Regions from separate parts of the Streptomyces sp. NPDC003032 genome, predicted to be linked through region 1. Evidence: riboswitches for the same ligand, from Rfam matches in the RefSeq annotation. Region 1 holds a riboswitch; each other region holds the start of a gene.
The links. Region 1 has a riboswitch for cyclic di-AMP ahead of ACWDZ7_RS32900 (M23 family metallopeptidase). Riboswitches for the same ligand answer to the same signal wherever they lie in the genome.
Positions count from the first base shown of each region.

Region 1 (7,749 bases):
GCACCGGCTCGAGCCGTACGGGGACGAGCCTCGGGTGGTGGAGTTGCGGGAGCGGGCTCGGCCTCTGCTCATGGCTCCCGCGTAGCGCGGGCGGGCCTTTGTCTCCCACCCACCCGCCTGTCTGCCCCGCGTTGATCCGTGCCGAACGGTCCGAAGGATCGGCCTCGCAGGTTTGAGGGCGTTGTCAGTGGCGCAGGGCAGTATTTGGGGTGGGAGGTGAGGCGCGGTGGAGAAGGTCGCGTATGACGGCGGCGGACCGTATGACGGCGGTGGGCCGTACGACGGTGGTGGGTCGTACGGCAGTGGTGGGTCGTACGACTGTGACGTGCTGGTGATCGGCGGCGGAATCGTCGGGCTCGCGACCGCTTACGCCCTCACCCGCGCCGTCCCCGGCACCAGCGTCACCGTCCTGGAGAAGGAGCCGGGGCCCGCCCGGCACCAGACGGGCCGGAACAGCGGCGTGATCCACAGCGGGATCTACTACCGTCCCGGCTCGCTGAAGGCGAGATACGCGGTCCGCGGCGCCGCCGAGATGATCAAGTTCTGTGCGGAGTACGGCATTCCGCACGAGGTCACCGGCAAGCTGATCGTCGCCACGGAGCGCGCCGAGCTGCCCCGCCTGCACGGTCTTGTCCAGCGCGGCAGGGAGAACGGCATTCCGGTGCGCGAGCTCGGCCCCGCCCAGATCACCGAGTACGAGCCGGAGGTCCGCGGCCTCGCCGCCATCCACGTCGGAACGACCGGCGTCTGCGACTACGGCGCGGTGGCGCGGCACCTGGCCCACGCGTCGGGTGCCGAGATCCGCTACGGCGCGGGCGGGCACGTCATCCGTGTGGACCGCCGCCCCGACCGGGGCGTCGCCGTCCGCACCGCCGACGGCGCCGTCGTGCGCGGCAAGGTCCTGGTGAACTGCGCGGGACTGCACTGCGACGAGATCGCGCGGCTCACGGGCGACGACCCGGGTATGCGGATCGTCCCGTTCCGCGGTGAGTACTTCGAGCTGGCCCGCCCCGAGCTGGTCCGCGGCCTCGTCTATCCCGTGCCCGACCCGGCTTTCCCCTTCCTCGGCGTCCACCTCACCCGGGGCATCGACGGCGGCGTCCACGTGGGGCCCAACGCGGTCCCCGCCCTGGCCCGCGAGGGCTACGCCTGGTCGGTCGTCCGTCCCCGCGAGCTCGCCGGCACCCTCGGCTGGCCGGGATCGTGGCGCATAGCCCGCCGCCACTGGCGTTACGGGGCGGGTGAGCTGCGCCGCTCCGCCTCCAAGTCCGCGTTCACCGAAGCGGTGCGCAGGCTGCTGCCCGGGATCGGGCCGGACGACCTGGTGCCGGCCCCGGCGGGGGTTCGCGCCCAGGCGGTGCTGCGGGACGGCACGCTGGTCGACGACTTCCTGATACGGGAGGGTGCCCGCACGGTCCACGTCCTGAACGCGCCCTCGCCTGCGGCGACCGCGTCCCTGCCGATCGGGCGGGAGGTCGCTCGCCGGGCGCTGGACGCGCTGCGGGGGCCTGGCTGATCCTTCCGGCACGCTGGTCCTCCCCGCGGGCCGGGGCGGCTCATCGCGGCTCGCCGCGTGCCGGTGCGGTCGGCCTCTTCCGGTGCGGGTGCCCTGCGGGCCGCACATGGCTGAGCGCGCAGTTCCCCGCGCCCCTTACGGGGCACGCCCCCCAGGCCCCCCTCACGGCGTGCGCCACTCCCTGTGCGGAGTTCCCTGTGCTCCTGGCGGGGTACGGCCCCGCCCCCGGCCACCGCGTAAAATTGCCGCACTGTGTCTGAGTCACCCCATACCCCCGAAGCCCCCGAAGCTCCCGAAGCCGGTGCCGACCCGGCTCGGCCAGGGCGGCCGCAAGTCGGACCCCGCTTTCCCGGTGGGCCCTCCCCCGACCCCGCCGGGTCGCACCACGAGCGGCGGATCCGTAGCTTTCAGCCGCGGCGGAGCCGGGTGACCGCCGGCCAGGGTGATGCGCTGCGGCGGCTCTGGCCCAAGTGGGGGCTGGACATCGACGGGCTGCGGACGCTGGACCTCGCCGAGCTGTTCGCGGACGAGAAGGGGCCACGCCCCGATCTTCCCGTCGTCCTGGAGATCGGCTTCGGCATGGGCGAGGCTACCGCGCGGATGGCCGCCGACGACCCGGCCACCGGCATCCTCGCCGTCGACGTGCACACTCCCGGCCAGGGCAACCTCCTCGGCCTCGCCGAGCGCGCCGGCCTGTCGAACGTACGCGTGGCCAACGGCGACGCGATCATCCTGCTCCGCGAGATGCTGCCGCCCGAGTCCCTCGACGGGCTCCGCGTCTACTTCCCCGACCCCTGGCCCAAGCCCCGCCACCACAAGCGCCGCCTGATCCAGCCCGAGTTCCTGACGCTGACCGCCCCCTCGCTGAAGCCGGGCGCGCTCCTGCACTGCGCGACGGACTGGGAGCCGTACGCCGAGCAGATGCTGGAGGTGCTCACCGCGCACCCCGACTTCGAGAACACCCAGGCCGACGGCGGATACGCGCCGCGCCCGGCGTTCCGCCCCCGGACCCGCTTCGAGGGCCAGGGCCTTGCCAAGGGCCACGTCGTGCGCGACCTGCTGTTCCGTCGGGTTGTACGGGACGAGTCGGCACCCGGGGACTGAGGCACCGTCGCGGCCGCCCTCATCCCTCGTTAGGGTCAACGACGTGGCCACCAGTCCTCCGTATCCGTATCCGGTACCTCCTGAGGCGCCCGCCCCGGGGGAGCTCCGCCGAGCCCGCTGGTGGCAGCGGCGCGCGATACGCGCGGCCGGGCTCGTCACGCTGCTCGCCCTCTCGGGCCTGGTGATCCTCGCCCTGGTGAGGGAGCAGACCGGCACCGAGGGCTTCCTCGTCGGGCTCGGCCTGGCGACGGTTCCTGTGCCGCTGCTCGTCGCCGCGTTCCGCTGGCTGGACCGGGTCGCGCCGGGGCCCTGGCGGAACCTCCTCTTCTCCTTCTCCTGGGGCGCCTGCGCGGCCGCGCTCATCGCGATCGTCGCGAACAGCTTCGCGATCCGCTGGATAGCCACCGCCACCGCCGACCCGCACAGCGCCGACACCCTCGGCGCCACGGTCATCGCCCCGATCGTCGAGGAGTCCGCGAAAGCCGCGGCCATCCTGCTGGTCTTCCTCTTCCGCAGACGCGACTTCACCGGCGTCGTCGACGGCGTGGTGATCGCCGGGGTGACCGCGACCGGCTTCGCGTTCACCGAGAACATCCTCTACCTCGGCAACGCCTTCGTCACCGACCAGCTCAGCCGCGAGAGCGGCCTCGCCTCCGTGACGGCAGCGACGTTCTTCGTACGCGTGGTCATGTCGCCGTTCGCGCACCCGCTCTTCACGGTCCTGACCGGCATCGGCTTCGGCCTCGCCGCGTTCTCCGCCGAGCGCCAGCACCTGCGCCGCGTGCTGCTCCCGCTCGCCGGGCTGCTGCTCGCGATGGGCATGCACGCGCTGTGGAACGGCTCCGCGGTCTTCGGTCAGTACGGGTTCTTCACCGTGTACGCGCTCTTCATGCTGCCCTCCTTCGGCCTGCTGACCTGGCTGGCCATCTGGACGCGGCAGCGCGAACTGCGCACGATCCGCGCCGAGCTGCCCCTGTACGCGGCGGCGGGCTGGCTCACCCCGCCCGAGCCGTACGCGCTCGGCTCGATGCGCGCCCGCGCGCTGGCCCGCGACTACGCCTCGTACACCTGGGGGAAGGCCGCGGCCCGCACGGTCATGGAGTACGAGATGTACGCGACGTCACTGGCGTTCCTGCGCCACCGGGGGCGCCGGGGCCGGGCGGGCGCCGACTTCGTCGTACGCGAGCGTGAGCTGCTCGAAAAGCTCTGGGAGCGCCGCGAACCGGCCCGCCCCGCCCTGGCGTACGCGGCCCGCGCGACGGCCCCGGTCATGCCGCTGCCTCCCATGCCGTACGCGTACGCGTACACCGGGTACGGCCATCCGCAGACCCCGTACGCAGCCATCCCCTACAGCCAGCCTCAGCCTTACCCCTACCCGGCTCCGGCCCCGGCCGCCCCGGCCCCGACGTACAACCCGTACCGCTCCTGAAAGCCCTGCCCGTCCTAGGCCGAAGCCGAGGTGAGCGCCGCCAGCTCCGTCCCGGTCAGCTCCACGTCCGCGACGGCCAGCAGCGCCGGCAGCTGCTCGACCGTGCGCGCGGAGGCGATCGGCGCCGCGACGGTGGGCTGTGCCGCCAGCCAGGCGAGCGCCACGGTCGCGACCTGGACGCCACGCGCCGCCGCGATCCCGTCGAGCGCGGCGAGCACACGGTCGCCCCGCTCGCTCCCCACGTACGCCTCGACGCGTCCGCTGCGCGCGCTCTCGACGCGCGCGCCCGCGCGGTACTTGCCGGTGAGGAAGCCGGACGCGAGCGCGTAGTAGGGGACGGCCGCGAGGCCGGAGCGGGAGGCGACCTCCTGGAGCGGGCCCTCGTAGGTGTCGCGGGAGACGAGGTTGTAGTGCGGCTGCAGTGCAACGTAGCGCGCGAGGCCCTCGCGGTCGGAGAAGTCGAGGGACTCCTGGAGCCGCTCGGGGGTGATGTTGGAGGCGGCGATCGCACGCACCTTGCCGGCCCGCACCAGTTCGTCGAGCGCCCCGATGATCTCCTCCACCGGGACGGACGGGTCGTCGAAGTGGGTGTAGTAGAGGTCGATGTAGTCGGTGCCGAGGCGGCGCAGGGACGCGTCGGCGGCGCCCTTGATGGTGCTCGCGGCCAGGCCCTTGTACTCGGGGTGGGAGCCGGCCTTCGTCGCGACGACCACGTCCGAGCGGTTGCCGCGCTCGGCCAGCCACTCGCCGATGAGGGTCTCGGACTCGCCGCCCTTGTTGCCCTCCACCCAGGCCGAGTAGGCGTCGGCGGTGTCGATGAAGTTCCCGCCCGCTTCGGTGTAGGCGTCGAGGACGGCGAAGGACGCGGTGCGGTCGGCGGTCCAGCCGAAGACGTTGCCGCCGAGGGAGAGAGGGAAGACTTCGAGGTCGGATGAGCCGAGGGAACGAAGAGGAGTCATACGTTCCTCAACGTCCCTTCCGGAAACCGAATTCCGGGAACTCCCTCAAAGGAAGGTCGAGTAACGCGAGGGAACGTCAGGTCACGCCCGCCCCGGAGTCACGCCCGCCCCGGCGGACCGCTCAGGGATTGAGGCCCTTGCTCCGCAGCCAGCCCAGCGGGTCGACGGTGGCGCCGCCCGGCGTGTGGACCTCCAGGTGGAGGTGCGGCCCGGTGACGTTGCCGGTCGCGCCGACGCGGCCGATGACGTCGCCCGTGCTGACCTTCTGCCCGGCGCTGACGTTGAGCGAGGACTGGTGGCAGTACCAGATCTCGGTGCCGTCCGACAGCTCCAGGACGGTGCGGTAGCCGTACGCGCCCGCCCAGCCGGCCTCCTTGACAGTGCCGGTGTGCACGGCCTTGAGCGGGGTACCCGTCGGAGCGGCGAAGTCCAGACCGGTGTGCTGCCCGGAGGACCACATGGACCCGGAGTCACCGAAGTGCGAGGTCAGGGTGTACGAGGAGGTGGGGATCGCATAGCTCTTCGCGAGCTTGGCGCGGCGCTCGGCCAGGGCCTTGGCCTCGCGGGCCTCCTCCTCCTTCTTCTTCTTGGCGGCGGCCTTGGCGGCCGTCTCGGCGTCGGCCTTCTGCTCGGCCTGCTTCTGCTGGGCGGCGGCCTCTTCGGCGGCCCGCTTCACGGCGGTCTGCTCGGCCGCGGTGCGCACGGCGGCGTCCGCCTGGTCCTGCTGGTTCTCCGCCTGCTGCATGATGCGGGCGCGCAGTGCCTCGCCCGCGTCGGTGGTGCCCTGCTCGGCGTCGGCGGTGCTGACACCGGCGGCGGTGAGCGGCGCGGCGGCGACGACGGCCTCGGAGCCCGTGGGGTCCGCGGAGTCCGGCGCGTCGCCGTCGGATATCAGGGAGCCCACGCCGGGAAGGGACCCGGCCTCGGGCAGCGAGTCCGTGACGGCGCCCAGGTCGGGCATCGAGATGGAGACGGGCGGCTTGCCGTCCTGCGCGGTGGCGATGCCGCCCGCGCCGACGGCGGCGATGACGCCGACGCCAAGGACGGTGGAGCTGCGGGCGAGCCCGCCGCCGCCCTTCTTGTGCACACGGTGCCTGCCGCGGACGGGACGGACGGAGTCCTCAGTGGGATTCCATTCCTCCCAGGTCTCCTCGTCGTACCCACCGAATTCGTCGTCGTTCGGTACGTACACCGCTTGGGGGGCAGGCCGGTTGGACGCCACTGGGGCGCACTCCTTTCCTTCCTTCTCGCCTACCGGGTTAGCTGACGGGTTCGGAGTAGGAAGGTCTCCTACGAACATCTGGCACGGATGCTCAGATGCCCGATTCACCCCAAGTTGGTGGTTCCCCGGCTCCCTTGCGGGATTAGGCGTGTGCGCGCGGAGCCGTCTCTAGTGACGGCTGGGACGACCGCGCTGCGTTATCGAACGTTAATAGAAGGGGGTGCCGTATTCCAAGCCGTTCCAGTTGATCGTTAACGCTCCCCGTCCGTACTTAATGGGACACGGGCGTCTGAATCGGGGCGAGTTGACCTCCCGTCAGCGCGCCGCCGACTCTCCGTCAGCTCCCCGCCCGCTCCCCGCCTGCCCCCCGCCTACTCTCCGCCGAGGACCTCTGTTGCACTTCAGTCACGCACGGTGACCATCGCGTCCCCGCCCGCCGGCCGCCGCACCGCGAGCAGCGCCATGTCGTCCGTCGCCGCGCCGCCCGTGTGCCGCCGGACCTCCTGCGTGAGCGTGGCGAGCAGCGCGTGCGGTCCCTCGCGGCCGGGGAAGATCCGCCCGCCGAGCCGGGTCGCGGGATCGTAGAACTCCCCCGCCGCGTCCCGTGCCTCCGAGAGGCCGTCCGTATAGAAGAGCAGCATCGCGCCGGGCGGGAAGTCCGACTCGTCCGCCCGGTCCGGCCAGACCCCCAGGTCACCCATGCCGAGCGGCAGCGCGGGGTCGCTCGCGGAGAGCACGCACAGCCGCCCGTCGCCGCGCAGCAGCAGCGGCGCCGGATGTCCACGGTTGACCAGCCGTACGACGCCCTCGCCGTGCCGGATCTCCGCGAGGACGGCCGTGGTGAACCCCTCGAAGGCGTCGAGCCCGTCACGCCGGGTGCCCTCGCGCGCCAGCGCCCGCTCCAGGCGCTGCGCCACCGCCTCCAGGGTCGCCTCCTGCTCGGCGGCCTCCCGGAAGGCGCCGATGACGACGGCGACGGCGGCCACCGCGCCCATGCCCTTCCCGCGTACGTCGCCGACGATGAGCCGCACACCGTGCGGGGTGTCCTGTACGGCGTACAGATCGCCGCCGATGAACGCGTCGGCCTGCGCCGCCTCGTACCGCGCCGCGATGTCGAGCCCGCCGATCCGGGGGTCCGGCTGCGGCAGCACGGCGCGCTGGGTGGCCTCGGCGATGGAGCGGGCGGTGGCGAGCCGGTCGTTGCCGCGGCAGACGACGCGGTTGATGACGGTCGCGAGGACGGCGACGGTCACCACGGTGAAGAGTTCGGTGATGGCCTCGACAGGGCTGGTGACGGCGTTGCCGTAGTGCAGCACGAGTACGGCGACGGAGGCCGCGGCGCCCGTCAGGGCGGTGTTGAGCAGCGAGTAGAAGGGGGCGGCGATCAGTGGGGCGGCCGCGAAGAGCGGGGCGGCGGTGAACTCGGCCGGGGTCGCGGCGTCGTACCCGACCCCGACGACCAGGAGCAGGACGGGCAGGGCCCGGACGAAGGCCCGCTCGTGCGCGGTGGTTCCGCCGC
Region 1 is NZ_JBSFTT010000031.1:16,613-24,361, forward strand. It holds gene ACWDZ7_RS32875 (MFS transporter) at 1-85, shown strand, start outside; gene lhgO (L-2-hydroxyglutarate oxidase) at 326-1,516, shown strand; gene trmB (tRNA (guanosine(46)-N7)-methyltransferase TrmB) at 1,769-2,620, shown strand; gene ACWDZ7_RS32890 (PrsW family intramembrane metalloprotease) at 2,664-4,049, shown strand; gene ACWDZ7_RS32895 (aldo/keto reductase) at 4,064-5,008, opposite strand; gene ACWDZ7_RS32900 (M23 family metallopeptidase) at 5,130-6,230, opposite strand; cyclic di-AMP (ydaO/yuaA leader) riboswitch at 6,242-6,389, opposite strand; gene ACWDZ7_RS32905 (PP2C family protein-serine/threonine phosphatase) at 6,632-7,749, opposite strand, start outside.

Region 2 (7,749 bases), on a different contig from region 1:
TGCGGGCCTCCTTGAGCGGGACCGTCCGCTCGGCGAGGTCCAGGGCCGCCTCGATGTCCGCGCGGACCGCGGCGAACCGCTCCCGCGCCGGGGGATCGGCGACGGCTCCGTCGCGCACGAGGTGACGTTCCGTCATGCGGACGCAGCCGATGTCCACCGAGCGGGCCGCCCTGACGGAGTCGGCGCCGACCACGAACTCCGTCGAACCGCCGCCGATGTCCACCACCAGGTACGGCTTTGCCAGGTCGTCGCGGCCGGTGAGCTCCTTGGTCGCGCCCGTGAAGGAGAACTCCGCCTCCTGCGCGCCGGTGATGACCTCCGGCTCGACGCCGAGGATGTCCAGGACGCCCTGGACGAACTCGTCACGGTTCTCCGCGTCGCGCGAGGCGGACGTGGCGACGAAGCGGACCCGCTCCGCGCCGTGCGCCTTGATCGCCTCGGCGTACTCGCGGCAGGCCGCGAAGGTGCGCTCCAGCGCCTCGGGGGCGAGGCGGCCCGTCCTGTCCACGTCCTGGCCGAGGCGGACGATCGTCATCCGGCGGTCGAGGTCGACGAGTTCGCCCGTGGCCGGGTCGGCGTCCGCCACCAGGAGGCGGATCGAGTTCGTGCCGCAGTCGATGGCGGCGACCCGGGTCACGCGTCGCCCTCGGGGGCGCACGGTGTGACGCAGGGGCCCTTGGCCCACCACTCGGGCAGCATCGCGATGGCCTCGTCGCCGAGGGGGTTCACGCCGGGGCCCGCGGCCAGGGAGTGGCCGACCAGGACGTGCAGGCACTTCACGCGGTCCGGCATGCCGCCCGCGCTCGGGAAGCCCTCCAGGACCTCGATGGCGTCGCGGCGCGCGAGGTAGTCCTCGTGCGCCGCGCGGTACGCGGCGGCCAGCTCCGGGTCCGTCTTGAGCCGCTCCGACATCTCCTTCATGACGCCGTTGGCCTCAAGGGTGCCGATCGCGGAGGCGGCACGCGGGCAGGTGAGGTAGTACGTCGTCGGGAAGGGCGTGCCGTCCGGGAGGCGCGGCGCCGTCTCCACGACGTCCGGCTGACCGCAGGGGCAGCGGTGCGCGATGGCCCGCAGGCCGCGCGGCGGGCGGCCGAGCTGCTGCTTGAAGGCCTCGACGTCGGCGTCGGTCGGCTCGGTGCGCGGGGTGGTCGGCGGACCAGAAGGGGTCTGCGCGGAGCGCTGTCCGTGAGGGGCGGTGGCCGGGTGACGGGGGGGCGTTTCCATGCCTGTCTTTCGTGTCAATGAGTCAGTTTGCGGGGCGGTCGGCCTTGTCCACGCCGTCCCAGACGTTCGAGTACCAGGGGCGCGGGGCCACCTCCTGGTCCGGGCGCCGGCTGTTCACCGCCGCGGGGTCGATCACCGTGAATCCGGTCTCGCCGGGCATCACGTAGTGCAGGCGGTCCCGGATGCGCTGCTCCGCGTACGCGTCGTCCTGCCAGCGGGCCTTCTCGTCGCGCAGCCTCTCGACGTCCTCCTGGCGCTCGGCCTGCTGCCGGCGCAGGTCGTCGATCTCGGCGCGCTGCGACACGTACTGCCTTATCGGGTACGCGAGCGCGACGACCATGGAGCAGATCACGAGCGCGAGGAGCGCCGCGCGGCCGGTGAGCCGGGAGCGGCGCGCCTGGCGCTTGGTCTGGGAGCGGTAGACGCGCTCGGCGGTCTGCTCGCCGAGCAGCCGCAGGCGGGTAGCGGTGGAGTACCGGTCCTTGGGCCCGGCCTTGGCCATGGTTCCGCCTCCCCAGAGCAGCGCGTATACGTACGTACGTCCCCGCACACGGTACGGGACCGGGTGCGGGGACGTAGGTAGGTGACTACGTGGTGCCCACTACTCCGCGGAGCGGAAGCGCGGGAACGCGCTGCGGCCGGCGTAGACCGCGGCGTCGTCGAGGATCTCCTCGATGCGCAGGAGCTGGTTGTACTTGGCGACGCGCTCGGAGCGGGCCGGGGCGCCGGTCTTGATCTGGCCGCAGTTGGTGGCGACGGCGAGGTCGGCGATGGTGACGTCCTCGGTCTCGCCGGAGCGGTGGGACATCATGCACTTGAAGCCGCTGCGCTGGGCCATCTCGACGGCGTCCAGGGTCTCGGTCAGCGAACCGATCTGGTTGACCTTGACGAGCAGGGCGTTGGCCGAGTTCTCCTCGATGCCGCGCGCCAGGCGCTCCGGGTTGGTGACGAACAGGTCGTCGCCGACGAGCTGCACCTTGTCGCCGAGCTTCTCGGTGATGGCGTTCCAGCCGGCCCAGTCGTCCTCGAAGAGCGGGTCCTCGATGGAGACGAGCGGGTACGAGGCGACGAGCTCCTCGTAGTACTCGGTCATCTCGGCGGCCGAGCGCTCCTTGCCCTCGAACTGGTACTTGCCGTCCTTGTAGAACTCGGACGCGGCGACGTCGAGCGCGAGGCCGATCTGCTCGCCGGGGATGTAACCGGCCTCCTTGATGGCCTCGAGGATGAGGTCGAGGGCGGCGCGGTTGGAGTCGAGGTTCGGGGCGAAGCCGCCCTCGTCGCCGAGGCCGGTGGCCAGGCCCTTGCTCTTCAGGACCTTCTTCAGCGTGTGGTAGACCTCGGTGCCCCAGCGCAGCGCCTCGGAGAACGACTCGGCGCCGATCGGCGCGATCATGAACTCCTGGATGTCGACGTTCGAGTCGGCGTGCGACCCGCCGTTCAGGATGTTCATCATCGGGACGGGCAGCAGGTGCGCGTTGGGTCCGCCGAGGTAGCGGAAGAGCGGCAGGTCGCTGGTCTCGGAGGCGGCGTGCGCGACGGCGAGGGAGACGCCGAGGATGGCGTTGGCGCCGAGCGAGCCCTTGTTGTCGGTGGCGTCCAGGTCGAACATGGCCTGGTCGATCAGGCGCTGCTCGGTGGCGTCGTAGCCGACGAGCTCCGGGCCGATCTGCTCGATGACGGCGAGGACGGCCTTCTCCACGCCCTTGCCGTGGTAACGGTTGGGGTCACCGTCGCGGAGTTCGATGGCCTCGAAGGCACCGGTGGAGGCACCGGACGGGACGGCGGCACGACCGGTGCTGCCGTCGTCGAGGCCGACCTCGACCTCGACCGTGGGGTTGCCTCGGGAGTCCAGGATTTCCCGGGCTACGACGACGTCGATGGACGGCACGAGCATCTCCTTCTGGGAGTGTGACGCGTAAACACGATTACGCCGGGCCGCTTCGGCCCTGCGTCTCCTGAGCCTAACCGGCCCGGAGCCTTCGGCCAGCCGACCGCCCGTCCCCTGGGACGGAGGAGAGCCCAAACGGCCGGGAAACAGGGCGTAAGCCCCCTTTTTCTACTCGCTGGTAGCGAACAGTGGCCGGAGAGCGAGCGGAGGACGAGCGGCGGGCGGACACGGCCCCGCCCCGGTGCGTACGGGGGATACGCGCACCGGGGCGGGGAGCCCGTGGGGACGGGGAGAGCGGCCGTGCGTCCGCCGAGGCACGGCCGCGGGCGGGTCAGCTCAGGTGGAGCTGCTGGCCCGGGTAGATGAAGTCGGCGTCGTCGATGATGTCGCCGTTGAGCTTGTAGACCTTCTGCCAGCCGCCCTTGACGTCGTGCGTCTCGGCGATCTTGGAGAGCGTGTCGCCGGTCTTGACCTTGTACTCGCCGTCGCCCTTCTCGACCGTCTTGCCGGTCGGGGTCTCGACGGTCTTCTTGGACTCGGTCTGCGGCGCGGGCTGCGGCTTCGGGGCCTGCTGCGTCTGCTGCGGGGCGGCCTGCTGCCGCGGCTGCTGCGGCTGCGGCTTCGGCTTGGCCTGCTCCTGCGGGGCCTGCTGCTGCGAGCCGCCACCGCCGCCGTTGTACGCGGCGCCCGAGAGGCCGACGCCACAGCTCGGCCAGGCACCCTTGCCCTGACCGGCGAGGACCTTCTCGGCGATCTCGATCTGCTGGGCCTTGGAGGCCTTGTCGGCGCTCGGCGCGTACTTGGTGCCGCCGTACGCGGCCCAGGTGGACGGCGAGAACTGCAGGCCGCCCTGGTAGCCGTTGCCGGTGTTGATCGACCAGTTGCCGCCGGACTCGCACTGGGCCACGGCGTCCCACTCGGCGCCGGTGGCGGCGGAGGCCGAACCGGCGGCCATCAGCGGGGCGGCCACGGCGACACCGGTGACACCGGCGAGCGTGACGACACGGGTGGTCTTGGACGGACGGCGGTGCTTGCCCTTGCTGGAAAACAGCATGAGTTGATCCCCTCACCGACGCCTGCGAGGTGAGCTGTCGGGTTCGGGCCAGTGAAGTTGCCCGGACGCGCTACTCGTAGCTACTCCTAGCTACTCGTATGGCGCCTTCACCCCTAGCCGTTTCGCAACGGCGCTTACCTTGGGTCCCCCGCTCCTGCCTACGGCGCTCGAAGCGACGACTGTTCCCGTCCGGCCGTTGGCAGGATTCGGCGTACCGACCGGCGGGGCCCACCAATGGCGGGCGGTCACGACCGTAGACAGGGGATCGCCGGAATTTCAAAGGCGATCAGGGCTTCTGAGACCCATCTCTCACTTGCACCAATAGGGACATTCGGCACGAAGTCCCCGCCGGACGCTTCGTCAACTTCCCTTACTTTTCGCCCAAATCGAGGCTCTGACCGGGGAGAATGAGGTCCGGGTCCGCGCCGACGGTCTTCTTGTTCTCGGTGTAGAGCTCGCGCCAGCCGCCATCGACGTCGAGGTCGTCCGCGATCGCTGAAAGGTTGTCCCCGGAGCGGACCTTGTACGTCCCGTCGGCGAGCTTCTCCGAGCGGTCCGCGCCGCGCGAGGCGTGCCGTCCGGGACGGTCGCCGGAGGCGGTCTCGTCCGCGCGGTCGCCGCGGTGGCGGCCGGAGGCGGTGTCGTCGGTGGGAGCGGCCGGGTCCTCGGACCCGGGGGAAGTGCTGTCCTTCCGCCCGGACTTGCCGGGATCGCCCGCCCCGCCCTTGCCGTCCGTCTTGCCCGCGTCGCTCTCGGGGCCCTCGGCACCCTTGTTGCCCTCGGTGCCCTTGTTGCCCGTCTTGTCGTGATTCTTGTCTCGGGAGGTGCCGTCCGAGCCGGGCGTGTCGCTCGCGTCGTCGCCGTCGCCGTCGGGGGAGCCGGGGGCGTCTGACGTGCCGTCGGACGGGTCGGCGGAGCCGGAGGACTTGTCGTCCGGCTTGGTGTCCGGCTTGGCGTCCGACTTGTTGTCCGACTTGTCCGCGCCCTTGTCCTTGCCCTTGTCCTTGTCCGGGGACTTCTCGGAGCCGGTCGAACCGGACGAGTCGGGGACGACCGGGTCACCCGGGTCCACGTCGGCCGCGGCGCCGCCGTTGGTGAGTCCGGCGATCGGGGCGCAGCTCGGCCAGGCCGCGGGGCCCTGGCCGTCGAGGATCTTCTCCGCGACGGCGATCTGCTGGGACTTGGAGGCCTGGTCGGCGCTCGGCGCGTAGTCGAGGCCGCCGTGCCGCTCCCAGGTCTCCTGTGAGAGCTGGAGCCCTCCGTAGTAACCATTGCCGGGGTTGGCGCTCCACGCGCCGCCGCTCTCGCACTCGGCGAGCTTGTCCCAGGTCGCCGTCTCGGCGGCGCTCGCGCTGGTGGCTCCGAGGAGCGGGATGGCGATGGCGGATCCGGTGACTCCTGCCGCGACGATGAGGGCCGGGGCCTGGCGGGGGCGTCGGTGACGACCATTGCCGGAGAGCATGCGGTTGCCTTTCACGAGACTATTGCGGCGACAGGGGCACCGGGGTGCCCGAGTCGACGTGAACGTAGCCGCAGTCGAACGCTTGTCACAAGTCGATGCAGGGGAGATCACGCGAACATCACAGTCGTGACGCTCCGTCAGTTCAGTCCCGTTCGGCGGCCGTTTTCTGTGCGGTTGTGAACTCCACCGGCAGGGTGCGCAGTCCTCGCATGATCAGCCCGCCACGCCACCGCAAATCCTCGGGGTCGGCCGCTAGTTGCAGATCGGGAAGGCGCCGCAGCAGCGTCGCGAGGGCGGTCTGGCCCTCCAGGCGGGCGAGTGGGGCGCCGAGGCAGTAGTGGATGCCGTGCCCGTATCCGAGGTGCTGGTTGTCACTTCGGGAGAGGTCAAGGGTGTCGGGCCGCTCGAAGCGTTCGGGGTCGCGGTCGGCGGCGGCGAGCACGACGAGGACGGGGTCGCCGGCGGCGACGCGCTGCCCGCCGACGGTCAGCGCCTCGGTGGCGAACCGCCACGTGGCGAGCTCCACGGGCCCGTCGAAGCGGAGCAGTTCCTCGACGCCGGTCTCCAGGAGGCCCGTGTCTCCATCCGCCAGCGCCTTCTGCAGGCGGGCGCGCTGCTCGGGGTGGGTGAGGAGGGCGTACATGCCGTTGCCGATGAGGTTGACGGTGGTCTCGAAACCGGCGAAGAGCAGGATGAAGGCCATGGCGGCGGCCTCGTTCTCCGTGAGGTGCTCGCCGTGGTCGGAGGCGCGGATGAGGCCGGAGATGAGGTCGTCGCCGGGGTCGAGGCGCTTGCGGTGGATCAGCTCGGCCAGATAGCCGCGCATCTTCTTCACGGAGCGGGCCACGCCGCCCCTCGGCCCTCCCCCGTGGCGGATCATCATGCCCGCCCAGTCGCGGAAGTCGTCCTGGTCCTCGCGGGGGACGCCGAGGAGGTCGCAGATGGCGTAGATGGGGAGCGGGAAGGCGAACTCGTGGATGAGGTCGGCCTCGCCCTCGCCCTCGCCCTCGGCCGCGCCGTGCTTGTCGACGAGCGTGTCGATCAGGGCGTCCGTCAGCTCCTGCACCCGGGGCGCGAACTCTGCGACGCGGCGGGGTGTGAACGCCTTCGAGACGAGCCGCCGCAGGCGGGTGTGGTCCGGCGGGTCGATGTTGAGCAGATGCGTCATCAGCTCGGCCTTGCGCTCGCCGGGGATGCCGGTCTTGCCCTTGGCGTGCGCGGGCTCGTCGTGATGGGCCGGATTCTTGCTGAGCCGCTGGTCGGCGAGGGCCTGCCGTGCGTCCGCGTACCGCGTCACGAGCCACGCCTCGACGCCGCTGGGCAGCGTGGTCCTGTGCACCGGGGAGTTCTCGCGCAGCCAGGCGTAGGCGGGGTAGGGGTCGGTGGCGAACTCCCAGGTGAAGAGTTCGGGCCCCTGGGCCTCGGGCGGCGTCTGGGAGGGGCATCCGGCGGGGGGCGGAGCGGGGGGCTGGTCGTGCATGCGATGACCGTATCCGGCCGGGTGGACGGGGCAGGTGCGGGTACGTCGGGTTGCTCGCGCAGTTCCCCGCGCCCCTGGGCGGCTTCGCCCGCCCCCACTCGCCTGCGGCGGGCCATCTCCCCCGCAGGTGCGGGCACGTCGGGGTTGCTCGCGCCGTTCCCCGCGCCCCTGGGCGGCTTCGCCCGCCCGCCCTCGCCTGCGGCGGGCCATCCCGCCTCGGCGTCTGCCGACCGCCCTCGGCCGGCCGGTGCGGGTACATCCGGGTTGCTCGCGCAGTTCCCCGCGCCCCTGGGCGGGGCTTCGCCCGCCCAGGTTTGCCGCTACGCTTCCGCGGCCTCCGCCGCTCGTACCGCGTCGCGGTAGGCGCGTGCCGTGGCACGTAGTGCCGCCTCGGGGTCGGTGCCCTCTGCCTCTGCGCGCAGGGCCAGTGCGAGGAGTTCGTGGCCCACGTCCTGGCCCTCGGGCATCTGGACGTCCAGGCCCGCCGTCCGTACCCGTGAGGCCAGCTTCGCGGTCAGGGCCAGGGCCGGTTGGCCCAGGGGGATGCCCTCCGTGAGTGAGGTGCGCCGCTTCTCCTGTGCCTTGGTTCGGAGCCAGTGCGCCTTGACGTCCTCGGGGGTGTCCGCCGAGTCGTCGCCGAA
Region 2 is NZ_JBSFTT010000009.1:191,840-199,588, reverse strand. It holds gene ACWDZ7_RS15585 (Ppx/GppA phosphatase family protein) at 1-637, opposite strand, end outside; gene ACWDZ7_RS15580 (DUF501 domain-containing protein) at 634-1,224, opposite strand; gene ACWDZ7_RS15575 (FtsB family cell division protein) at 1,247-1,726, opposite strand; gene eno (phosphopyruvate hydratase) at 1,826-3,112, opposite strand; partial or broken gene ACWDZ7_RS15565 (LysM peptidoglycan-binding domain-containing protein) at 3,444-3,647, opposite strand; partial or broken gene ACWDZ7_RS15560 (transglycosylase family protein) at 3,777-4,166, opposite strand; cyclic di-AMP (ydaO/yuaA leader) riboswitch at 4,171-4,342, opposite strand; gene ACWDZ7_RS15555 (transglycosylase family protein) at 4,537-5,628, opposite strand; gene ACWDZ7_RS15550 (cytochrome P450 family protein) at 5,771-7,108, opposite strand; gene ACWDZ7_RS15545 (nucleoside triphosphate pyrophosphohydrolase) at 7,429-7,749, opposite strand, start outside.
Region 2: it holds a riboswitch for cyclic di-AMP, as region 1 does, so the genes downstream of both, ACWDZ7_RS15560 (transglycosylase family protein) here and ACWDZ7_RS32900 (M23 family metallopeptidase) in region 1, are expected to answer to the same signal.

Region 3 (7,749 bases), on a different contig from region 1:
TCGCCGCGCTCTGTCCCAGCACGGCGGTCGCCGCGTCGAGTCGCTCAACTACTCGCCGCTGACCTGCGACATCCGCACCGCCGCCGAGCTGCTCGGCCGCCACGTGGAGGAGCTCTGCGAGCGCACGGGCCACGGCCGGGTGGACATCGTCGGGCACAGCCTCGGCGGCCTGATCGCCCGCTATTACGCCCAGCGCCTCGGCGGCGACGTACGCGTACGCACGCTGGTCACGCTCGGCACACCGCACGCCGGCACCCGTGTCGCACCGCTCGCGGACGCGCACCCGATCGTGCGGCAGATGCGCCCGGGCTCCGACGTGATCGCGGAGCTGAAGGAACCGGCGCCGCACTGCCGCACGCAGTTCGTGAGTTTCTGGAGCGATCTGGACCAGATCATGGTCCCGCTGGAAACGGCCTGTCTCGATCACCCCGACCTGACCGCGCAGAACGTCCGGGTAACCGGAATCGGCCATCTCGCGCTGCCGGTGCATCCGGCGGTCGCGAGCGGCATCCGCCAGGCGCTCGACCTGGCCCATCCAGGAACCGACGCCAAGGGTGCGGCGGGCGGACTCACGGTCGCCTGAGCACGGCAGCTCATCGAGCCTCGGACCCAAAAACGGAACCCTGCATTCGAACGAAACTCGAACGCAGGGCCAAAGCTGTGCCCGCAGTCCGCCGAAACACGGCCGAATGCCCTTTTCCTGAAACCATGAAACCTGCCGAAGATTGTCCCGCCCGTATACCGCCGGGTACAGTCGCCGCACTGCTCTGCCCCTGCTGCCGAGGCGAAAGAGAAGTTGGTGAACGACCGTCACCCGTCGGGGAGCTCGACTCCCCAGTCCTCGGCACCCGGCGCCGACTACGCGCACTACGCGACGTACGACCAGCAAGGCGCCGAGCACGGCGGCTACGGCTATGACACCTACTCCACCGGCACGTTCGACACCGGAGCCATCGCCACCGGAAGCTTCGACACCGGTACGTTCGCCACCGACCCGCTCTTCGGCAACATGCCCGGCCCCGACTACGGCACGGGCCAGTGGGCGACCGCCACGGTCACCCAGCAGCAGACGCTCGACTACGACGCGTACGCCGCGCAGTCCCAGGCCGCCCCGTACGACACGGGCAGCCACGACACCAGCTCCGTCTGGCCGGCCGGCGCCTATCAGCACCTCGCCGACATCCCGTCACAGCCCGGCCCCGACAGCACGGGCCAGTGGGACGCCACGGCTTGGAACCAGTCGCCCGAGACCGGCCAGTGGGAGACACAGACCTTCGACACCGGCGCGTACGACACCACGGCGTGGAATTCCGCCGTCACCGAGCAGCAGTACGAGGTCTCCGCCGAGACCTCGTACGAGATCGATGAGCCGTACGAGATCACTGAGCCGTACGACATCGCGGCGCCCGAGCCGCCGACCTCGGACGTCTCGGACAGCGCAGACTCCTCAGACGCCTCGGCCTTCACTCCCCGCGCCCCTCGCGGCAGGAGCGGCGGATCCGGCGGGGGCCGCTCCAGGACCCGTCGCCGTACTCCCGCCAAGCGCTCCGCCCTGCTCACCGTCGCCGTGCCCTCGGCCTGTGTGATGGGCGTCGCCGGGGTGGCCGCCGCCTCCGTGGCCAGCTTCGGCGGGGACGGCGAGAAGGAGACGACGGCCTCGGCCCCGGACACCACGTCCGTGAAACCTTCCACCGCCAACAACAAGCTGGACACCCAGCTGGCGAACCTCTCCGCGGACGCGGGCGATTTCGCGGACCGCGCGAGCCGCACGCAGGAGCGCATCGACCTGAAGGCCGAGAAGGTGGCCGCCGAGAAGAAGGCCGCCGCGGAGGCGGCGCGCAAGGAGCGGCTCCGCCCCAAGTTCGCCCTGCCGGTGAAGCAGCACGGCCTGAGCGCGTACTACGGCCAGGCCGGCGTCAACTGGATGTCGGCGCACTCCGGCATCGACTTCCCCGTGTCGTACGGCACGGAGGTCCTCGCCGCGACCGACGGCACCGTGTCCACGAAGTGGAACAGCGCCTACGGCAACATGGCGATCGTGACCGCCAAGGACGGCACGGAGACGTGGTACTGCCACCTCTCCACGCACAAGATCTCCAACGGCCCCGTGAAGGCGGGCGAGGCCATCGCCTTCTCCGGAAACTCCGGCAACTCCACGGGACCGCACCTGCACTTCGAGGTGCGCCCCAGCGGCGGCTCGGCGATCGACCCGCTGCCGTGGCTGCGCAGCCACGGCCTCGACCCGACGTAACCCCCGGCCGCCGCCCCGCGGGTTACAGCTTCTCCACCGGCGCGTACCGCAGCAGCAGCCGCTTCGGCTTGGGCTCGCCGAAGTCCACCGTCGCTTCGGTGTTGGCGCCCGTCCCCTTGACCCCGACCACGGTCCCGAGGCCGAACTGGTCGTGCGTGACCCGGTCCCCGACCGCCAGTGAGACCACCGGCTTCTCCGAGGCGCGGCGGGTCGCGAAGCCCTGGGCGCCGCCGGCGCGCGAGCGCGAGGAGGACAGCGACGAGGCGATGCCCCCGGCGGGACCGGACGACGCGAGGGCGCCGACGGAACCCTTCCGCTTCCAGTCCAGATGCGCATCCGGAATCTCTTCGAGGAAGCGCGACGGCGGGTTGTACGAGGGCTGACCCCAGGCACTGCGCATCGAGGAGCGCGTCAGATAGAGCCGCTCACGCGCGCGTGTGATGCCCACGTAGGCAAGGCGGCGCTCCTCCTCCAGCTCCTTGGCCTGCCCGAGGGAGCGCATGTGCGGGAAGACGCCGTCCTCCATGCCGGTCAGGAACACCACGGGGAATTCGAGGCCCTTGGCGGTGTGCAGCGTCATGAGGGTGATGACTCCGGAGCCGTCGTCCTCCTCATCCGGAATCTGGTCGGAGTCGGCGACGAGCGCGACGCGCTCCAGGAAGTCGGAGAGCGTGCCGGCGGGGGCGGCCCCCTCGTCGCCTTCCGCCTGACCGCCTTCCGCCTGGACGCCCTCTGCCTGGGCATCCTCCGTCTGGGCGCCTTCCGCTCGGGCGTTCTCCTGCTCGAATTCAAGCGCCACGGCGGCGAGTTCCTGGAGGTTCTCGATGCGGGTCTCGTCCTGCGGGTCGGTCGACGCCTGCAACTCGGCGAGGTAGCCGGTCCGTTCGAGCACGGCCTCCAGGATGACGGCCGGGCCCGCGCCGGACTCGACGATGGTCCGCAGCTCCTCCATGAGCGTGTTGAAGCGCTTGACGGCGTTGGTGGAGCGGGCCGCCATTCCATACGCCTCGTCGACGCGGCGCAGCGCCTGCGGGAAGGAGATCTTCTCGCGCTGGGAGAGCGCGTCGATCATCGCCTCGGCGCGGTCGCCGATGCCCCTCTTGGGCACGTTGAGGATGCGCCGCAGCGGGACCGCGTCCTCGGGGTTGGCGAGAACGCGCAGGTAGGCCAGCACATCGCGGACCTCCTTGCGCTCGTAGAAGCGCACGCCGCCGACGACCTTGTAGGGCAGGCCGACGCGGATGAAGATCTCTTCGAAGACACGGGACTGCGCGTTCGTGCGGTAGAAGATCGCGACGTCGCCGGCCTTCGCGTCGCCCGCGTCCGTGAGCCGGTCGATCTCGTCGGCGACGAACTGCGCCTCGTCGTGCTCGGTGTCCGCCACGTAGCCGATGATGCGGGCGCCGGCGCCCTGGTTGGTCCACAGGTTCTTCGGTCGGCGGCTTTCGTTGCGCTCGATGACCGCGTTCGCCGCCGTCAAGATCGTCTGCGTGGAGCGGTAGTTCTGCTCCAGGAGGATCGTCGTCGCGTCGGTGTAGTCCTCCTCGAACTGGAGGATGTTCCGAATGGTGGCGCCGCGGAAGGCGTAGATCGACTGGTCCGCGTCACCCACCACGCACAGCTCGGCGGGTTCGGCGGGGTCGCCGGGGTTACGGCCCTCGCCTCCGGAGGGGCCGACCAGCTCGCGCACGAGGGCGTACTGCGCGTGGTTCGTGTCCTGGTACTCGTCGACCATGACGTGCCGGAAGCGGCGGCGGTAGTGCTCGGCGACGTCCGGGAAGGCGCGCAGGAGGTGGACCGTCGTCATGATCAGGTCGTCAAAGTCCAGCGCGTTCGCCTCGCGCAGACGCGACTGGTACATGGCGTAGGCCTGGGCGAGGGTCTTCTCGAAACCGTCGGCGGCCTGAGCCGCGAAGTCCTCCTCGTCGATCAGCTCGTTCTTCAGGTTCGAGATCTTGGCGCTGAACGACTTCGGCGGGAACTTCTTCGGGTCGATGTCCAGGTCGCGGCAGACCAGGGCCATCAGACGCTTGGAGTCCGCTGCGTCGTAGATCGAGAAGGAGGACGTGAAGCCCAGCTTCTTGTACTCGCGGCGCAGGATGCGGACGCAGGCGCTGTGGAAGGTGGACACCCACATCGCGTTGGCCCGGGGGCCCACGAGATGCTCGACGCGCTCCTTCATCTCGCCCGCGGCCTTGTTCGTGAAGGTGATCGCGAGGATCTGACCGGGGTGCACACCGCGCTCGGCGAGGAGGTACGCGATGCGGTGGGTCAGGACGCGGGTCTTGCCGGAGCCGGCGCCGGCGACGATGAGCAGCGGCGAGCCCGCGTGCACGACGGCCGCGCGCTGGTTCTCGTTCAGCCCCTCGAGGAGTGTCGCCGGGTCGATGACCGGGCGCGGGGCACCGTCGCGGTAGTGCGAGTCCCGGGTCATGGGCACGTCGAACTTCCCGCTGAACAAGTCGTCCGGAACCGGTTCCGGAGCGCTGTCCTCGGGCGGCGGCGGGGGTTCTTCGTCCGCGGCCCGGGAAGGCTGCAGGTCCGCCAGGAAGCTGTCATCAAAGAGGCTGCTCATCGCCTCCCGAGTCTAGGCGGCCCCACTGACAACCCGCTCCGGGTTCCGGCCACCTTCTGCTGGGCGTCCGGTCACACTCCGCCACACCGCTGCCGGCCGACGCCTTGAGCCTCGTAAAGTCACGAAAACGTATCGGGCATATCGAACAGCAACCTTCACACGCGTCGCACAAGTTGGCTAGCGTGCAGCGCGGGCTGCTCGTCCCCCGCCGGCGAACCTCGCCGGGAGCGGGTGGCCTCCGCCGAGTCCGACGCGTTCGGAGCCGGGGACCCACCGAGAACTTGGGGTGAATCGGTCCCGTACGCAGTACGGGACCGTAGGGCAACCTTCCGAACCACCCGCCCGAACCCGACAGCTAACCCGGTAGGCGGTCTACGGAAGGAGTCGCCTCCCTTGGCGTCGCACCGCAAGCCGCGGACCCGGACAGCCGGAATTCGCACCGCCCCCGCCGTCGGCATCACGACGGCGGCCCTGACCTCCGTGGCGCTCCTGTCGCAGAGCGCGCAGGCAGCCCCCTCCGCGCCGACGAAGCCCAGCCTCGAAGAGGTGCGGAAGAAGGTCGACGACCTCTACCACCAGGCGGGCGTGGCCACTCAGAAGTACAACTCGGCCAAGGAGAAGACCGAGAAGCAGCGCAAGAAGGCCGACCGCCTGCTCGACGACGTGGCCAAGCGCGCGGACAAGCTGAACGAGGCGCGCCAGCGGCTCGGCTCCTTCGCCGCCGCGCAGTACCGCACCGGCGCCGCCTCCCAGACGGCCACGATGATGCTGGCCAACGACCCGCAGGGCTACTTCGACCAGAACCACCTGGCGGACCGGCTGACCGCGCGGCAGAAGAAGGCCGTCGACGACTACCAGGCGGAGCAGGCGTCGGCGACGAAGCAGCGCACGAAGGCGGCGAAGAGCCTCAAGACGCTGAGCGACTCCCGGGACGACCTGAGGACGAGCAAACGGACCGTCCAGACGAAGCTGGGCGAGGCGCGCGAGCTGCTTTCGGAGCTGACCGCCGAGGAGAAGGCGCGCCTCGCCGCGATCGAGCGGAAGAAGGAGCGGGAGGCCAAGCGCAAGGCCGAGGAGCTGGCCCGCAAGGAGGCCGCCGAGGCGGAGCGCAAGCGCAAGGCGGAAGAGGCGGCGCAGAAGGAGCAGGATCAAGGGCGGGAGCAGGGGCGGGACCAGGGGCAGGACGAGGGCCAAGGCTCGGGCGTCGGGTCCGGGTCCGGGTCCGGGTCCGGGAGCACCGACGGCAGTTACGCCACCAAGGCCGCGAAGGTGATCGACTTCGCGGAGGCCCAGATCGGCAAGCCGTACGTCTGGGGTGCCACGGGACCCGACTCCTATGACTGCTCCGGGCTCACCCAGGACGCGTGGAAGGCCGCGGGAATCTCCCTGCCGCGCACCACATGGGATCAGGTGAAGGTCGGCACGACCGTGAAGACCGCCGCTGCCCAACCCGGTGACCTGGTGTTCTTCTACGACGACATCAGTCACGTAGGGATCTACATCGGCGACGGCAAAATGATCCACGCCCCGAAACCGGGCGCCAACGTCCGCGTCGAGTCGATCTACTACATGCCGATCCACAGCGTGGTGCGCCCGGCGTAGCCACGAAAAGCAGCCTCTACGAAGCACCCTCTACGCGCGCGTGGCCCGTACTCCCGAGAGAGTGCGGGCCACGCGCGCGTAGAGGGTCGTTCGCGGGATCAGGTCCACAGCACGGCGATGAAGATGTTCACCGTGGTCAGCAGGCCCACCGCGCCGAACATGCCCTTGTCGACCTTCTCCTCGTCCCGCTTCACATAGACCAGCGCGAGGATCACGATCAGCACGGCCATCTTGATGCCGATCTTCAGGTTGTTGACCGCGTTGTCGTCCGCCTGGTTGAGGCCCACCAGGGCCACACCGGTGACAAGCATGATCAGCGCGCCGTGCAGCATCGCGGGGCTGAAGCGGGCGGCGCCCTGGCCCATCTGCTTCATCTGGGTCAGGAAGCCACCCAGGAGGGAGGCGATGCCGATGATGTGCAGAGCGACGAAGAGATGGATGAGTACGTCCATGAGGCCGGAGCCTAGCCGGGGCCCTTACCGCTCCCCGCAGGCGGGCCCGTACCACCTCTCGATGGGCAGGTGGGGCGCAAGCGCCGCATTGGTCACAGCCATCCGCGATGAGGGCATCACCCCGCGATCAGGACGGACACGGTCGGTCACCAGTTCACCCACTTCCGTCGGTTGCGCACAAGCCGTCGCCGACCCGTGACGGCCAGGTTTAGCGTCCTTCACCAGGTGACCGGCTCCCCACCGCCGTCCCGCCCAGGGCGGCAGTCGGACACCACCGCCGAGGAAGCCGGCGGCGGCCCGCTCCCCCTGTGCGGGCCGTCGCCGGACAGCTAAGGAGCCCCCTTCGTGGCAGCGCACCGCAAGCCCAGGCAGCGCTCGCTCAGCGGCCACACGGCCCGTACCGCCGTCACCCTCGCCATCGCCGGAGCCGCCTCGGTGACCGCCTTCGACGGTTCGGGGCACGCGGACCCCCGGCTCAGCCCCGCCGAGGTGAAGTCCAAGGTCGACTCGCTCCACCGCGAGGCGGAGATCGCCACCGAGAAGTACAACGGCGCGAAGGAGAAGGCCGCGAAGGCCGCGACATCACTCGGCGCGCTGCGCGACGAGGCGACCCGCAAGACGGAGAAGCTCAATTCCGTCCGTCAAAGCCTCGGTTCGTACGCCGCCGCGCAGTACCGCGCGGGCGGCATCGACCCCTCCGTGCAGCTCGCGCTCTCCTCGGACCCCGAGCAGTTCCTGGACCGCGCCTCGCTCGCCGACCGAGCCGGCAGCCGCCAGGCCGCGGCCGTCAGCGGCGTACACAGGAAGCTCCAGGAGATCGACCAGCTGCGCGCGGAGGCCGATGAGCGCCTGTCCGCCCTGCGCTCGCG
Region 3 is NZ_JBSFTT010000001.1:223,087-230,835, forward strand. It holds gene ACWDZ7_RS01120 (lipase family alpha/beta hydrolase) at 1-583, shown strand, start outside; gene ACWDZ7_RS01125 (M23 family metallopeptidase) at 800-2,251, shown strand; gene pcrA (DNA helicase PcrA) at 2,274-4,826, opposite strand; cyclic di-AMP (ydaO/yuaA leader) riboswitch at 5,056-5,211, shown strand; gene ACWDZ7_RS01135 (NlpC/P60 family protein) at 5,220-6,428, shown strand; gene ACWDZ7_RS01140 (hypothetical protein) at 6,527-6,880, opposite strand; gene ACWDZ7_RS01145 (NlpC/P60 family protein) at 7,226-7,749, shown strand, end outside.
Region 3: it holds a riboswitch for cyclic di-AMP, as region 1 does, so the genes downstream of both, ACWDZ7_RS01135 (NlpC/P60 family protein) here and ACWDZ7_RS32900 (M23 family metallopeptidase) in region 1, are expected to answer to the same signal.

Region 4 (7,749 bases), on a different contig from region 1:
CGCGTACGGCGTCGGGGACGTGCTGTCCGCCGCCTGCTCGTCGGTGTGGCTGACGATGAAGCGCGTGCCGGTCAGGACGAGGACCGTGACGTGCCGGCGCACTTCGTTGGCGTCGAACGTCGTCTCCTGGTGGACCAGGTACGACCCGATGGCCTCGCCGCCGATCGCGGCCTCCACCGCCTCGGCCACGAGGGCCGGGTAGTAGCCGCTGCGCTCGATCGCCGCGCGCAGCCCCTGGGTCGTCGTACCGGTCTTTGCCATGCCGTCCATCCTACGGCCCGGCGCGGGGCGCACGGTGCCCCATGGCCGCCCCTGTGCCCGGAAGGCGCGCTTCAGTATCCCGGGAGCGTACGCGGGCCGAGATCGTCGCGGACGGGCGGGGGCGCGAGCCGGAGGGAGGCGCCGAGCACGGAGAGGCCGCGCTGGGCGACGACCACGGGCTCCAGGGAGACGCCGACCACTTCGGGGTGGTCGTCGACGAGCCGGGAGACCCGCTGGAGCAGCTCTTCGAGCGCCCGGGTGTCGACGGGCGCCGAGCCGCGCCAGCCGAACAGGAGCGGCGCGGTCCGGATGGATCTGATCAGGGAGGCGGCCTCCCGGTCGGTGACCGGGATGAGGCGGTGGGCGGTGTCGCCGAGCAGTTCGGAGGCGGCGCCCGCGAGCCCGAAGGAGAGCACCGCTCCGGCCGCCGGGTCGATGACGGCGCGCACGACGGTGTCGACGCCGCGCGGCGCCATGCCCTGGACGACGGGCCGCAGCTCGGCGGGTTTGCCGAACGCGTTGATCAACTCTTGATACGCCCGCCGCAGCTGCTCCTCGTCGGCGAGGTCGAGCCGGACCCCGCCGAGGTCGGCACGGTGGCGCAGATGGGGGGCGGTGGTCTTCAGGGCCACGGGGTAGCCGAGCGTGCGCGCGGCGTGCGCGGCCGCGTCCGGGTCGGGGGCGGGGAGGGCACGTCGTACGCGGATGCCGTACCGCCTGAGCAGTTCGTGGGCGTCGGCCTGGGCGAGGGTGGCACCGCGCGGGTCGCCCTCCTGGGCCAGCAGCTCCGTGATGCGCTCGGCGGCCCCGCTCTCGTCGATGTCGTCGTACTCGTGCACCTTGCCGGGCTCGGCGGCCTCGCGGCGCCACTGGGCGTACTTGACGGCTTCGGAGAGGGCGCGGACGGCTCGCTCGGCGGCGGGGTAGGCCGGGATGCGGTACTGCTCCGCGGGGGGTTCGGCCGCCCCCGGTGCGGCGCCCGGCCGCTCCGCGGAGGGTTCGGCCACCCCCGGTGCGGCGCCCGGCGGCGTCTCGCCCCCGGCCGTGGGCACGGGCCGCGCGGGGGCGACCGGGTCGGCGCGGTCGGCGGTGCCGGGCTCCTTCGGCGGGGCGCCCGGCCGGGTGCTGGTCGCGGCGGACAGGGCCTCGGCGAGCCCGCCCAGCTCGACGTGGACGACGGCCACCGGCTTCGCCGGGCACCCCTCAGCGGCGGCCCGCAGCTCCGTGGCCAGTGTCTCGGGGTCGGCGGCGACCCCGTCCTCGCGCACCCAGGGAATGGCGTTGACGATCACCGCGTCGCAGCCGTCGTCGGACAGCGCCTCGGCGAGCGCGGCCCGGAAGTCGGCCGGCGTGGCCCCGGTCGTGAGGTCGCGGGGCGGCAGCGGACGCAGCCCGTCGGCGACACACGCGTCGTACGTGAGGAGCCCCAGCGACTCGGAGTTGCCGAGGATACCCACCCGGGGGCCGGACGGCAGCGGCTGCCCCGCGAGCAGCAGCCCCGCGTCGACCATCTCGGTGACGGTGTCCACACGGATGACGCCCGCCTGGCGCAGCAGCGCCGACACCGTGGCGTGCGGCAGGCGCGTGGCCTGGACCGCGTGTCCCGTGGGCGTGATTCCGCTGTGCCGGGCGCCCTGCACCACGACGAGCGGCTTGGCGGTCGCGGCCCGGCGCGCGAGGCGGGTGAACTTGCGGGGATTGCCGATGGTCTCCAGGTACATCAAGGCGATGTCGGTGTCCGGGTCCTCGTACCAGTACTGAAGGAGGTCGTTCCCGGAGACGTCGGCGCGGTTTCCGGAGCCGACGAACGTGGACAGGCCCGCGCCCCGTCGGTGCAGACCGGACAGCAGCGCGATGCCGATGGCGCCGGACTGGGTGAACAGACCGATGCGCCCGCGCGCGGGAGGCTCGGGAGCGAGCGAGGCGTTGAGCCGCGTACGGGGGGATGTGTTGATGACACCGAAGGCGTTCGGTCCGATGATGCGCATGCCGTACGACCGCGCCCGGCGCACCAGTTCACGCTGTCGCTCGCGGCCCTCCGCGCCGCTCTCGCCGTACCCGGCGGAGAGCACCACAAGGCCCTGCACCCCGCGCTCACCGCACTCGGCGACGACCTGGGGCACCCGGTCGGCGGGTACGGCGATCACGGCGAGGTCCACGGGCTCCTCGATGGCCGCCACGGAGCGGTGCGCGGGTACCCCGTCGACCTCGGCGCCTTCGTCGTACGCGCTGTTCACCGCGTACAGGCGGCCGGTGAAGCCGGCCTCCTGGAGGTTGCGCAGCACGCTGCGGCCCACGCCGCCGGAGGTGCGGGCCACGCCGATCACCGCGACCGAACCCGGCGTCAGGAGCCGCTGTACCGAGCGCCCCTCGGCGCGCTGCTCGCGGGCGCGCTGCACGGCGAGCGAGCGGTCGGTCGGCTCCAGGTCGAACTCAAGGCGGACGACGCCGTCTTCGAAGCTGCGCTTCTGCTGGTAGCCCGCGTCCGTGAACACCTTGATCATCTTGGTGTTGGCGGGCAGCACCTCGGCGGCGAAGCGCCGGATACCGCGCTCCCTGGCGACCGCCGCGATGTGTTCGAGGAGCGTGGAGGCCACGCCCCGGCCCTGGTGGGCGTCCTGCACGAGGAAGGCGACCTCGGCCTCGTCGGCGGGCGCGCTGGCGGCCATGCCGCGCTCGTCGATGCGGTCGTAGCGCACGGTGGCGATGAACTCACCGCCCACCGTGGCCGCGAGACCCACCCGGTCGACCTGGTCGTGGTGCGTGAAGCGGTGCACGTCCTTGGCGGACAGCCGCGGGTAGGGCGCGAAGAAGCGGTAGTACTTCGACTCGTCCGAGACCTGCTCGTAGAAGCTGACCAGGCGGTCGGCGTCCTCGGCCGTGATGGGCCTGATCCGGGCGGTGCCTCCGTCGCGCAGCACCACATCGGCTTCCCAGTGCGACGGGTGGTCGTGCCGGTCCTGCCGATGCCGATCCTGCTGATCCGACGGGGTCTGCATGGGGCCAGGGTACGGGTCGCGGGGCCGCTCGGGCCGGGGCAGGCTGGGAGAGGCCGAAGGCGGCCGACGGAGCACCCGTGACGGCATGAGACAATGGTCTAGACAAGTGTGAGACACCTGGAAGGGCAGCAACACATGGCTGAGCGCCGCGTCAACGTCGGCTGGGCCGAGGGCCTTCACGCCCGACCCGCCTCCATCTTCGTCCGCGCGGCCACGGCCGCCGGCGTCCCCGTGACGATCGCCAAGGCCGACGGCAACCCGGTCAACGCCGCCTCGATGCTGGCGGTGCTCGGCCTGGGCGCCCAGGGCGGCGAGGAGATCGTGCTCGCCTCCGACGCCGAGGGCGCGGACGCCGCCCTCGACCGTCTGGCGAAGCTGGTCGCGGAGGGCCTTGAGGAGCTCCCGGAGACGGTCTGAACCGCCACGCAGCACCCTTCGAAGGGCCCACCCTGGAACACGGGGTGGGCCCTTCGATTTATCTGCCACTCATCCGGCGAATGCGGCGCCTGAATTCGGGCAGCACAGACAACCGCCCGGAATTGGCTTTACCAAAGCCCCCTCCTCACGGCTCTCTTTGTATACGGCGCCCACGTTAATTCGGCAGGCCCGCCGTGTTTACGGCATGTTGCACATTGCTCACACGGCTGCCCCGCGATGAATGGCGCAATCGATGCGCGGCTGTCGCCCGGTCCGTGTGCCCCGCGGTGAGCGCCCTGGCCCGTTCCGCGTCCCCGCGGGCGACCGCGTCGACGATCGCCGCGTGCTCGGACCAGGAGTCGACCGGCGCGACCGGGGCCTCGACGACGTACATCCAGGCGGTCTTGCGCCGGAGCTGGGTGAGCAGCGCGATCAGCCCGGGGCTGCCGGAGGCCTGGGCGAGCGTCTCGTGGAACCAGCCGCCCAGCGAGCGCAGATCCTCCCCCTGCCCCCTCCTCGAGCGCTCAAGGCCCAGTCTGACGAGACCGCGCAGGACCTTCAGATGCGCGTCGGTGCGGCGCTGGGCGGCGCGGGCCGCGGCGAGCGGCTCCAGCAGCATGCGCAGCTCCAGGAGGTCGGCGGCCTCCTGCTGCGTGGGCTCGGCGACGCAGGCGCCCGCGTGTCTGCGCGTGACGACGAAGCCCTCGGCCTCCAGGGTGCGCAGGGCCTCGCGCACGGGAACGCGGGAGACGCCGTAGCGGCGCGCGAGAACCTCCTCGGTGAGCCGGCCGCCTCTTTCGTGGGCACCGGAGACAATGTCGTCCCGGATGGCCGTGCACACCGAATGCGCGGGAATACGCATGTCCGGACCTCCGCCTTAATCCCCGCGAAACGCGGTCGACCGACGCTCGTTCGGTGACTCTATTGCAGAGCTTCGGAATTTCCGATGGCGGGCCGGAATCCATGGATATCTTTTGGCCAAAGGCGGGCGGGTGGCCGAAGGCAGCGGGCCGGGGAAACGACGAAGGCCCCGGCTCGGGAGAGCCGGGGCCTTCGGTGAGGCGCGAAGGGTCAGACGTTGACGCCGTGCGAGCGGAGGTACGTCACGGGGTTGATGTCCGAGCCGTACTCCGGGCCGGTGCGGGCCTCGAAGTGGAGGTGGGGGCCACTGGAGTTGCCGGTGGAGCCCGAGAGGCCTATCTGCTGGCCCGGAGTGACCGTCTGACCGACGGTGACGCCGAGGGAGTTCAGGTGGCCGTACTGGGTGTACGTGCCGTCGTTCATCTTGATGACGACGTTGTTGCCGTAGGCGCCGCCCCAGCCGGCCTCGACGACGGTGCCGGAGCCGACCGCGTGGACCGGAGTGCCGGACGCGGCGTGGAAGTCCACGCCGGTGTGGCTGCCGGAGGACCACATGGCACCGCCGGTCTGGTAGCCCGTGGAGACGTACGAGCCGGAGATCGGGGAGACGTAGGTGTTCAGGCGCTTGCGCTCGGCCTCGCGGGCGGCGCGCTCCTTGGCCTCGCGCTCCTTCTTGGCCTTCGCCTTGGCGTCGGCCTCAGCCTTGCGCTTGTCCTCGGCGGCCTTCTTCTTGGCGGCCGCTTCGGCCATCTTGGCGGCGGCCGCGTCGTCGGCCGCCTGCCGCTGCGCGGCGGCCTGCGCGTCGATGCTCTCGGCGAGCGAGTCGCCTACGGAGATCGCCTGCGTGAGTCCCATGTGCTCGACGGCCGCGTCGTCGGCGGCGGCCAGCGCCGGAGCGGCCAGGCCTCCGATGACGCCGGTCGTGGTGAGCGCGGCGACACCCGCGACGTTCGCGGAGGTGCGGGTGAGGCGGCTGGGACGACGGTGCTTCCCGGTGGCACGGGTGAACGCCATGAAGCGGCTGATCCTTTCCTTCCTTCTCGCCTACCGGGTTAGCTGACGGGTTCGGAGCAGGAAGGTCTCCTACGAGTCCCTCGCCTGACGGCAAGGTGCCCGATTCACCCCAGGGGACATGTGGGTCCCCGGCTCCCCTGGCTCGCGCCGTACGGGGACTCGGCGATGACTGTCCGGTGCCGCGGATGCGACGTACTGCGTGACGAACAGCCGGATCGAAGCTAAGCGCGCCTGCTTTCAATCGACAAACACAACGCCACTTTTGTTGCGCACGCCACACGGCAGACAGGCAACCTCCATACGAATTCGGGCATATGAGGACCCCGGCGGCCGTAACGGTCACCGGGGTCCGATATGTCCTGACTGTCGCTCAGTCCGTCACCGCTGACGGTGCCCGGCCGGCACTCAGCCGCTGACCACGCTCACTTCACCGATGCCGAGCGCCCTGACGGGCTCCTCGATCTGCGCGGCGTCGCCGACGAGGATCGTCACCAGGTGGTCCTCCGGGAAGGCGCTCACGACGGCCGCGGTGGCCTCCACGGTGCCGGTCGCGGCCAACCGGCGGTACAGCTGCGCCTGGAAGTCGTCCGGGAGGTTCTGCTCGACCTGGTCGGCGAGCGTGGCCGCCACGGAGGCGGCCATCTCGTACTTGAGCGGGGCCACACCCACCAGGTTCTGCACCGCCACGTCGCGCTCGGCGTCGGTCAGACCCTCCGCGGCGAGGGTGCGCAGGACGTTCCAGAGGTCGTCCAGCGCGGGCCCCGTGGAGGCCGTGTCGACCGATCCGCTGATGGCGAGCATCGCGGCGCCCGTACCGTCCGGCGCGGAGCGCAGGACCTGGCTGAACGCGCGTACGCCGTAGGTGTATCCCTTCTCCTCGCGCAGGACGCGGTCCAGGCGGGAGGTGAGGGTGCCGCCCAGGCAGTACGTGCCGAGGACCTGGGCGGGCCAGACGCGGTCGTGCCGGTCCGGGCCGACGCGGCCGATCAGCAGCTGCGTCTGCACGGCTCCGGGACGGTCCACGATGACCACGCGGCCCGTGTCGTCGGCGGTCACCGCGGGCACCGGACGCGGCTCGGCCGTGCCGCCCGTCCAGGTGCCGACGGTGTCCGCCAGGACGGCGTCCAGGTCGGTGCCCGTGAGGTCGCCGACGACCACCAGGGTGGCCGTCGCGGGGCGGACGTGCTTCTCGTAGAAGGCGCGCACCGCCGCCGAGTCGATGGCCGTGACCGTCTCCTCGCTGCCCTGGCGGGGACGGGACATGCGCGAGCTCGCCGGGAACAGCTGCTTGGACAGCTCCTTGGCGGCGCGGCGCGCCGGGTTGGCGGCCTCGTGCGGGATCTCGTCCAGGCGGTTGCGTACGAGACGTTCGATCTCGCTGTCCGCGAAGGCGGGGGCGCGCAGGGCGTCGGAGAGCAGACCGAGCGCCTTCGGGAGGCGGGAGACGGGGACTTCGAGGGAGACGCGGACACCGGGGTGGTCGGCGTGCGCGTCCATCGTGGCGCCGCAGCGGTCCAGCTCTGCGGCGAACTCCTCGGCGGAGTGCTTGTCGGTGCCTTCGTTGAAGGCCCTCGCCATGATCGTGGCGACGCCGTCGAGGCCCTCCGGCTCGGCGTCCAACGGCGCCTCCAGGTGGACCTCCACCGCGACGACCTGCTGGCCGGGGCGGTCGCAGCGCAGCACCGTGAGGCCGTTGGGCAGCGCGCCGCGCTCGGGGGCGGGGAAGGCCCACGGCTTGGCCGTGCCGGCCTCGGGCTGTGGGTGGAACTGCATCGTCGCGGCCTCGCTCACTTCGCCGCCTCCTCATCCTCTTCGATCTCGGCGCCGGCGAGTCCGTCGATGCCGGTCCCTTCGGCGACGGTCTCTTCGATCTCCTCGGCGGCCGTCACGGGCTCGTACACGAGCACCGCGCGGTTGTCGGGGCGCAGGCGGGCCTTCGCGACCTCCTGGACCTCCTGGGCGGTGACGTCGAGGACGCGCTGCACGGCGGTGAGGGCGAGCTGCGGGTCGCCGAACAGGACCGCGTACCGGCACAGTTCGTCCGCGCGGCCCGCGACCGTGCCGAGCCGGTCGAGCCACTCGCGCTCCAGCTGGGCCTGGGCGCGCTCCATCTCCTCCGGAGTGGGGCCCTCCGCGGCGAAGCGGGCGAGCTCCTCGTCGACGGCCGCCTCGATGACCGGCACCTCGACGTCACCGG
Region 4 is NZ_JBSFTT010000013.1:111,450-119,198, forward strand. It holds gene ACWDZ7_RS20150 (DUF5998 family protein) at 1-261, opposite strand, end outside; gene ACWDZ7_RS20155 (bifunctional acetate--CoA ligase family protein/GNAT family N-acetyltransferase) at 333-3,260, opposite strand; gene ACWDZ7_RS20160 (HPr family phosphocarrier protein) at 3,396-3,677, shown strand; gene ACWDZ7_RS20165 (GntR family transcriptional regulator) at 3,853-4,539, opposite strand; gene ACWDZ7_RS20170 (M23 family metallopeptidase) at 4,749-5,552, opposite strand; cyclic di-AMP (ydaO/yuaA leader) riboswitch at 5,565-5,727, opposite strand; gene ACWDZ7_RS20175 (M16 family metallopeptidase) at 5,958-7,343, opposite strand; gene ACWDZ7_RS20180 (M16 family metallopeptidase) at 7,340-7,749, opposite strand, start outside.
Region 4: it holds a riboswitch for cyclic di-AMP, as region 1 does, so the genes downstream of both, ACWDZ7_RS20170 (M23 family metallopeptidase) here and ACWDZ7_RS32900 (M23 family metallopeptidase) in region 1, are expected to answer to the same signal.